DNA from 4 places in the Roseateles cavernae genome. Region 1 is predicted to be linked to each of the others. Evidence: predicted binding sites of a transcription regulator. Region 1 holds the regulator's gene; each other region holds the start of a gene.
What was found. Region 1 encodes sigma-54, which starts transcription at its own class of promoters, with help from an activator protein. Its sites were predicted from a motif close to TGGCANGNAANCTGCTTT; they were not measured.
Positions count from the first base shown of each region.

Region 2: the regulator sigma-54 is predicted to act here: its motif matches at 990-1,007, upstream of ABGI63_RS13515 (PEP-CTERM sorting domain-containing protein).
Region 3: the regulator sigma-54 is predicted to act here: its motif matches at 676-693, upstream of ABGI63_RS04835 (pilin).
Region 4: the regulator sigma-54 is predicted to act here: its motif matches at 1,049-1,066, upstream of ABGI63_RS01035 (TorF family putative porin).

Region 1 is NZ_JBDPLH010000001.1:1,161,382-1,163,577, reverse strand. Features, by position in the region: gene lptB (LPS export ABC transporter ATP-binding protein) at 1-359, shown strand, start outside; gene ABGI63_RS05520 (RNA polymerase factor sigma-54) at 364-1,869, shown strand; gene ABGI63_RS05515 (bifunctional diguanylate cyclase/phosphodiesterase) at 1,955-2,196, shown strand, end outside.
Region 2 is NZ_JBDPLH010000004.1:11,843-14,038, forward strand. Features, by position in the region: gene ABGI63_RS13510 (DUF8811 domain-containing protein) at 1-201, opposite strand, end outside; gene ABGI63_RS13515 (PEP-CTERM sorting domain-containing protein) at 233-949, opposite strand; gene ABGI63_RS13520 (erythromycin esterase family protein) at 1,418-2,196, shown strand, end outside.
Region 3 is NZ_JBDPLH010000001.1:1,009,505-1,011,700, reverse strand. Features, by position in the region: gene ABGI63_RS04840 (MBL fold metallo-hydrolase) at 1-524, shown strand, start outside; gene ABGI63_RS04835 (pilin) at 750-1,199, shown strand; gene ABGI63_RS04830 (diguanylate cyclase domain-containing protein) at 1,459-2,196, opposite strand, start outside.
Region 4 is NZ_JBDPLH010000001.1:215,160-217,355, reverse strand. Features, by position in the region: gene ABGI63_RS01040 (YifB family Mg chelatase-like AAA ATPase) at 1-858, opposite strand, end outside; gene ABGI63_RS01035 (TorF family putative porin) at 1,116-1,835, shown strand; gene ABGI63_RS01030 (P-II family nitrogen regulator) at 1,856-2,194, shown strand.

The sequences.
Region 1 (2,196 bases):
ACGAGCTGAGCATCGAGAAGCTGCGCGACAGCCCGGCGCCGGCGCTCTCCGGCGGCGAGCGCCGCCGTGTCGAGATCGCCCGTGCGCTGGCCACCCAGCCGCGCTTCATCCTGCTGGACGAACCCTTCGCCGGCGTCGACCCGATCGCGGTGCTGGAGATCCAGCGCATCATCCGCTTCCTGAAGAGCCGCGGCATCGGTGTGCTGATCACCGACCACAATGTGCGCGAGACCCTGGGCATCTGCGATCGCGCCTACATCATCAGCGAGGGCACGGTGCTGGCCGAGGGCACACCGCACGAGATCGTCGACAACGCCGACGTGCGCAAGGTCTATCTGGGCGAACATTTCCGAATGTAAGCCCATGAAGCAAAGCTTACAGGTCCGCCTCAGCCAGCATCTGGCGCTCACCCCCCAGCTGCAGCAATCGATCCGCCTGCTGCAGCTGTCGACGCTGGAGCTGAACCAGGAAGTCGAGCAGATGCTGGCCCAGAATCCGCTGCTCGAAACCGAAGAGGAATCCCCCGACGCACCGGCCGCGGCCGAGCTGCCCGAAATCCGCAAGGCCCAGGACGAGATCGGTGCCGACAGCGGCGCCGGCGAGCCCGAGACCACGCCCGAGATCCAGGCCGAGGACTTCGGCGCCACCGAGCGCGAGGACTGGGAGAACGGCACCGAGCGCGATGACTTCGACGGCATCCGCGAGCTGCCGAGCAACAGCGGCTCCGGCAGCGGCGACGAAGACGGCGAGCGCCCCGAGCAGGACTCGCCGGGCCTGAGCCTGCAGGAGCACCTGAACCAGCAGCTCGCGGGCATGATGCTGAGCCCCGAGGACCGCGCCGCGCTCTATGTGCTGATCGAGTCGCTCAACGAGGACGGCTATCTGGAGGACAGCCTCGAAGAGCTGGTCGAATCCCTCGCCGGCGATTCGGATGCCGAGGCGCGCGACGAGTTGCTGGACCGGCTGCGCTGCGCGCTCAAGTGGTTGCAAAGCCTCGAGCCGCTGGGCGTCGGTGCCCGCGACCTGCCCGAATGCCTGATCCTGCAGCTGCGCGCACGGCCGCGCAGCGAGGCCCAGGTGGTGGCCATCCTGGTGTGCAAGCAGCATCTGGAGCTGCTGGCCAGGCGCGATCTGAAGAAGCTGATGGCGCTGACCGGCGCCGACGAGGCCTTGCTGCGTGAAGCCCAGGCCCTGATCACCAGCCTCGAGCCCAAGCCGGGCCGCCAGTTCGCGCGCGGCCAGGCCCAGGCAGTGATCCCGGACGTGATCGTTCACAAGGTCGGCCGCGAGTTCCGCGTGATGCTGAACCCCGAGGTCGCACCCAAGCTGCGCATCAACGAGCTCTATGCCCAGGCGCTGCGTGCCACCCGCGGCGGCGTCAGCAACTCGCCGCTGGGCGCCCAACTGCAGGAAGCGCGCTGGTTCATCAAGAACATCCAGCAGCGCTTCGACACCATCCTTCGCGTCTCGCAAGCCATCGTCGAGCGGCAGAAGGGTTTCTTCACCCATGGCGAGCTGGCGATGAAGCCGCTGGTGCTCCGAGAAATAGCCGACGAGCTGGGCCTGCACGAGTCGACCATCTCCCGGGTGACGAATGCCAAGTACATGGCGACCCGCTTCGGCACCTTCGAGCTCAAGTACTTCTTCGGCTCCGGCCTGAACACCGAGGCCGGCGGCAATGCCTCCAGCACGGCGGTGCGCGCGCTGATCAAGCAGTTCGTCGCGGCCGAGGACGCGGCCAAGCCGCTGTCCGACAGCGCGCTGTCGAACATGCTCGAAGAGCAAGGCATCCAGGTCGCCCGCCGCACCGTCGCCAAGTACCGCGAAGCCCTGAAGATCGCGCCGGCGAATCTGCGCAAGGCCATGTGAGGCGACACAGGCGCTGCGCCTGTTGATACATATCAAGAGCGCCAAGAGGGTCAGCGGCTATCGTGCCGTTCCTGCCCTCCAGCTCATGCACAACGCCCATCTCAGCCCCCATCGCCCGGAGAGACATTTCCTGCGCCAATGGCTGGCCCTGCTCGCCGCCGCCAGCCTGGCCTGGATCGCGGCAGCCTGGTGGCTGCAGGCCGAGCGCAGCGCCCTGCACCGGCATGAGGGCGAGAAGCTGCAGGTGCTGGTGCAGACGCTGGACGGCATCGTCTCGCAGCAGATGCTGGCGATCAAGGCGGCGCTGGACACCGTGGCCGTGCAGCG
Region 2 (2,196 bases), on a different contig from region 1:
CGGCGGATCGGTCAGGCGCACGGCCACCTGCACAGTGCCGGTCTGCTGGCGCAGCAGGGAGTTGCGCTGCTGGGTTTGCGGGCTGGGCAGCGCGAGCGCTGCCGCCGTGTTGGGCAAGGGGGTCTGGGCGACGGCAGCGCCCAGGGCTGCCATCGCGGCGGCGCTCAGAAGGGCGTGTCTTGCGGTACGGGAACTGAACATGGAGATCTCCTTGTTGCAGAAGCGGGTGGCGTCAGGCGGCGGCGATCATGGGCGTGCGCGGGGCGCGCCGACGCGAGGAGGCCCACAGCCCCAGGCCGGCGGCCAGCAACAGGCCCATCGTGCCGGGCTCGGGCAGCTCGGCATTGGTGGCGCCGGTCAGCTCGATGAAGTAGCTCAGTGGCGACTCGCTGCCGCTGTCAAAGCCACTCCAGCCCGCCAGCGCGCCGGCACCCGGGGCTCCACCCAGCACATCGGTGAAGCCGCCGGCCAGAAAGACCGGCAGGCTGCTGGCATCCTGGGCGGCAAAACCGCCGATGGCGACGGCCAGGTAATAGATGCCGTCGCTGATCGGTCCGCTGGCGTCTCCGGCCGGCAGCAGCGAGGTCAGGCCCATGCCGTCATCGTCGTTGGTGTAGACGCCCAGGCCAGCGGCGTCGAACAGATAGAGCGCGGTGTCGAAGCCGGTGTCTAGGGTCTTGGCCGAGAAGCTGGCGGCATCGCTGATGCGGATCTTGTAGAGATCAACCTGGTGGCGCGGGTTGCCGCCGACCGGCACGCTGGCGGTCAGCGCGCCGCCGATGCCGCTCAGGCTGTTGAAGCCGCTGTCATAGGTGGTCTGGGCCGTGCCCAGCAGGTCGCCGGCGCCCGGGGCAGTCTCGTTCCAGACGAAACCAGCCATTGCGCCGGTAGGCAGGCTGAGGGCGGCGGCTGCGGCGAGCAGCGCGGCGATCTTCTTGATGGGTTTCATGAGGCAAGCTCCTGTGAGGGCGCGAATCCGCGAGGGACCAATGGCAATATGTGTGGCACCGTGACCAAGCGTTCGCCGGTTCTGATCGGTCCCCGTACTGCCCATGCGGACCTCGTCGTCGGAACTTGCGCTGCCTGCCCTGCTGCGGCCGCTGAGCCGCAGCTCACCATGCCGCGAGGCCCGACGATAAGCCGCGCATCGCACTTCGCACATCGCCGGACTCCCCCACATTCAAGGGGGTGGGGTCAGGGCTTGTCAGTGCGCGCAATAGGGTCCGGCCGTGACTTTCTTCACAGTGAAAACAGGCCGATAAACCGGGGCCAAACCGCCGCCGGACGGGGTCTGCTCCTAGGGAATGTCCCAGGTCGGTTTTGCGGCCCTCGCGACGCTGCAGCCGGCCCGCAGCGTTAATGCGCTCTTAAACCCAGTCCCTCTAAGCTGGCCGTCTATCCAGACGGAGGACGGGCGATGAGCGGACGAAGACAGTGGCTGGCAGCCGCGCTGCTGGCGGCGATGCCGGTGGCGCCGGCCTTTGGCGATGTGGCGATGAGCTGGGTTGGCCGGCATGCCCAGGCGATGCCGGCGGCCACGCCGGCCGAGATCAGCGACGCGCAGCTGCAGGCCTTTGGCGCGGCCGTCGGCTCGGCGCGGGTGGTGGCGCTGGGTGAGCAGACCCATGGCGGGCGCGAGGAGTTCGAGCTGCGGCTGCGGCTGCTGCGCTATCTGCACGAGCACAAGGGCTTCGATGTGCTGCTGCTGGAGAGCGGGGTGTTCGATATCGCGCTGCTGCAAGAGGCCATGCAGCGCGGCGAGAAGCTCGACGCGCTGGCGCCCGGCAAGGTGTTCTACATGTACTCGAAGAGCGATGCCGGTCGCAGCCTGCTGCGCTATCTGGACGAGCGCCAGGCCGGGCCACGCCCGCTGCTGCTCTCGGGCATAGACAGCCAGCTCAGCGGCGAGCTGAGCCAGCGCGAGCTGCTGCCGCGGCTGAAGGCGCGTCTGGGCGGTGCCGAGCCCGACTGGCCGCTGTTCGAGCGTCTGGCGGCCGCGCTGTTCGCGCTCGAGCGGCGCGCGCCGCCGGTCGCCGAGCAGCAGCGCTTCGAGGCGCTGGCCGAGCGGCTGCGCGGCCGGCTCTGTGCCGGCAAGCACCGTGGCGAGGACGGCCTGCTGTGCCGCAGCCTGGCCAGCCTGCAGGCCCAGGCCGCGACCCTGTGGCGTGGCGACTATCAGCGCGACCATGCGATGGC
Region 3 (2,196 bases), 150 kb from region 1:
ACGCGCTGGCGGCCACGCTGGACGCGTTGCGCCAGCACATCTTCAACGGTGTGATCTGGCCCGACTTCACCCGCCTGCCCAGCGCCGAGCATCCGGTGCTGAGCCTGCATGCCTTCGAGATCGGCCAGCGACTGAAGCTGGGCGGCCGCGAAATCGAGGTGCTGAATGCCGAGCACACGGTGCCGGCGGTCGGCTTCGCAGTCGACTCAGCCGCCGGCCACTGGGTCTACACCGGCGACACCGGCCCCAACCCGGCGCTGTGGCAGCGCCTCTCCGAGATCAAGGTCGCCCATCTGGTGATCGAAACCGCTTTTGGTGACGACGAGCGCCAACTCGCCCGCATCAGCCGCCATCTCTGCCCCACCGCACTGGGCCGCGAGCTGGCCCAGCTGGGCGGCAGCGTCGCGGTTCATATCACCCATATCAAGCCCGGCGAGATCGACGCGGTGATGAGCGAGATCGGTGCTCTGAGCAGCCCGCATCGCATCAGCGCGCTGAGGGCCGGCGACATCCTGAGCCTCTGAACCCCGCCGGCCGCCGGGCCGACTGACAAAAATGGTCAGATCCCCGAAGCCAGGACAAAACGCGCGGCCCCGGGTGACCAAAATGGTCGTTCCAAGCCCGCAATCCCCCGAAATTTCGTGAGATCCGTCACAACAAAGGCGATCAAAAGCCTGGCACGGCCCCTGCATTCAGGGGGAGTGTCTCTACCCCTCAATGCATTTCTTTTCTTCCCAGGAGTCCCCATCATGAGCATGAAGCGCGTCCAACAAGGTTTCACCCTGATCGAACTGATGATCGTCGTGGCGATTATTGGTATCTTGGCTGCTGTGGCGATTCCGCAGTACAAGGATTACACCGCCAAGTCCAAGGCTGCCGCTGCGCTGGGCAGCTTGAACTCCCTGAAGACGGCGATCGGTTTGTGTGCGCAAGAGCAAGGCGCACTGACCAATTGCGACACCGGTCAACCCGGCATTCCGGGCTATACCCCCAGCAAGGAAATTACTGAAGCAACCGTCGCGGATGGCGTTATCACCGCAACGTTGGCCGCCGGTATCGGTGCCACCGGCGCCGTGACGTTCACCGTCAGCCCGAACTTTGCAGCCAACGATACCAATTCGAATATCGTCTGGACGGTAAATGCTACCAACGTCACCACTGATGCAGTGAAGAATTACTTGATCAAGGGCAACGTGTAAGGGTCGCCGACTCCATACGTGACCATAGGGCAAAATACAGCCAGCTTTTACTGCTGTCTGAACTGAAACCCTCTCCAAAGAAAGCGCCTTCGGGCGCTTTCTTTGTTTTCTTGTTCCTGAGTGAGTCGAGCAGGAGCCATGCGCAATGGACTTCTGTCGCTCGTCGCGCCATAAGACAGGGGCCTGTTTTCGCGATCAACCTTGTTGCCGTCCGCGAGGAACCGAATTGCGTCCAAATAGCGGCGCTATTTCGCAATAGCTAGCTCCGCCCCGCCCACCTGAAACACCCCCTCCCCGCTCCCTTGGCCCGATACAGCGCCTCATCCGCACGGGCCAGCAACTCGGCCCCAGCCGGCAAGTCGTCTGGCCCGCCGCCATACGCCGCAATCCCCATGCTGGTCGCCAGCTGTAGCGGGCCGGTGGGCAGTTGCACCGGCGCCTGCATCGCCTGCTGGATCTTGCCGGCCACCAGTTCGGCCTCGTCGGGCTGGTGCAGGCCCTCCAGGATCAGCACGAACTCGTCGCCGCCCAGCCGCGCGACCATGTCGGTGCTGCGCACGCAGCGGCTCAGGCGCCGGGCGAACTCCTGCAGCACCTGATCGCCGGCCGCGTGGCCGAGTCCGTCGTTGATCTGCTTGAACTTGTCGATGTCCAGGAAGATCAGCGCCAGGCCCTGGGCGTTGCGCCGGCTGCGGGCCAGCGCCTCGTCCAGTCGCTCGTCGAACTGGCGTCGGTTCGGCAGGCCGGTCAGTTCGTCGACGCGGGACAGGCGATCCAGATGCTGCTCGACCAGCTTGGCCGCCGTGATGTCGGTGGCCAGCGTGTAGACGCCAGCCACCGAGCCGTCCTCCAGCAGATCGGGGATGTAGTCGGCGCGCAGCAGGCGCTTCACGCCGCCCGCCTCGGCCTCGGTCTCGAAGCTGGCCCGCTCGCCTTCCAGGGCCTGCTGCAGCGCGTGACGGCGCGGCTCGTAGGCCTCGGGGCCGATCAACTCGGG
Region 4 (2,196 bases), 950 kb from region 1:
ACCGACCAGGGCCACGCTGGAGGCGCTGTGATGCGGCGCACGCAGCACGCGCCGCCCCCACAGGGCCGGCTCGAACTGGCCGGCCAGGCTCAGCACCGCGGCCGACTCCAGCGCCTGCTCCTCGTCCAGCGGCGGCAAGAGGCCCAGCAGGCGCTGGGCCAGCATCGATTTGCCGGTGCCCGGCGGGCCGATCAGCAGGAGGTTCAGCGCGCCGGCGGCGGCGATCTCCAGCGCCCGCTTCGGGCCGGCCTGGCCCTTGATATCGCGCAGATCGGGGGCCACATCCGGGGCCAGCGAGACGGTGGCGGGGCGGGCGCGCTGCAGCGCCGCCCCCTCGCCGCCCGGGCTCAGCGCGGCCACCAGGTCCAGCAGATGGGCGGCGCCGAACACCGCCACGCCGCCGACCAGGGCTGCCTCGGCGGCGTTCGCCTCGGGCAGCACCAGATCGCGGGCCAGGCCCGACTGGCGCAGCGCCAGGCTCATCGCCAGCGCGCCGCGCACCGGCCGCAGCTCGCCGGCCAGCGACAGTTCGCCGGCGCACTCCAATGCGGCCAGGCGCTCGCCATCAATCTGCTCGCTGGCGGCCAGGATGCCCAGCGCGATCGGCAGATCGAAGCGGCCGCCCTCCTTGGGCAGGTCGGCCGGGGCCAGGTTGACCGTGATGCGGCGGTTGTGCGGGAAGCTCAGGCCGCTGTTGAGCAGCGCGGCGCGCACCCGCTCGCGCGACTCCTTGACCTCGGTCTCGGCCAGGCCCACCAGCGTGAACATCGGCAGCCCATTGGCCAGATGCACCTCGACGCTGACCGGCGCGGCGGCCAGCCCGTCCAGCGCCCGGCTGTGTACGACGGCCAGAGACATAGCCTCCTCCCCGGGACCGGTGCGTACCGATCCTGGGTGGATTCTGCACGTTTGCCGCGCCGGGCGGGCCGCTGTCGGCGCACCAAGGGAGTGCCTGCACCAAGTGCGGGCATCGAGCGCGGCCATCCTCTTTTGGTGCATCGCTGCCCGATCCGGGCCTCTTTCCCGGTTTCGCCTGGGGCGCCGAGCCTGGCACGGAAGCTGCAATCCCCGGATCGAACCTGCTTCCTCCCCATCCAAACAGCTAGGAGTCCCGCATGAAGTTGATTCTTGCCACGCTTGCCGCCGCCATGACCCTTGGTGCGCTGCCGGCCCAGGCCCAGGACGCATCGGTCGCCTTCAACGCGAGCCTGACCAGCGACTACCGCTACCGCGGCATCTCGCAGACCCGGCTGAAGCCGGCCCTGCAAGGCGGGCTGGACTATGCGCACCCGAGCGGCTTCTATGTGGGCGCCTGGGGCTCGACGATCAAATGGGTCAAGGACGTTGGCGGCGACGCCAAGGTCGAGGTCGACCTCTACGGCGGCTACAAGACCGAGATCAGCAAGGGCGTCACTCTCGATGTCGGCCTGCTGACCTATATCTACCCGAGCAACAAACTGCCGACCAGCGCCAACACCACCGAGATCTATGGCGCGCTGAGCTACGGCCCGTTCACGGCCAAGTATTCGCATGCGGTCACCGACACCTTCGGCAACCCTGACAGCAAGAACAGCTGGTATGCCGATCTGTCGGCCAGCTTCGAGGTGATGGACGGCTGGATGCTGGCGCCCCATGTCGGCTACCAGCGCATCGACGGCCCCTTGCGCGGCCAGGCCTCCTACACCGACTATTCGCTGGCGCTGTCCAAGGACTTCAGCGGCCTGGTGCCCAGCATCGCGCTGGTCGGCACCGACGCTGACAAGGGCTTCTACACCGTCAAGGACAAGTTCCTGGGCAAGAACGCGGTCGTGGTCAGCGTCAAGTACAACTTCTGAAACCGTGTGAGGAGAACGCAATGAAACTGATCACCGCCATCATCAAGCCCTTCAAGCTTGACGAAGTGCGCGAGGCGCTGAGCGCCATCGGCGTGCAGGGGCTGACCGTCACCGAGGTCAAGGGCTTCGGCCGCCAGAAGGGCCACACCGAGCTGTATCGCGGCGCCGAGTACGTCGTCGACTTCCTGCCCAAGGTCAAGGTCGAGGCGGCGGTCGACGATGCGGTGGTCGAGCAGGTCATCGAGGCCATCGAGGCTTCGGCCCGCACTGGCAAGATCGGCGACGGCAAGATCTTTGTCTCGCCGCTGGACCAGGTGGTGCGCATCCGCACCGGCGAGACCGGGGCCGACGCGCTCTGAGC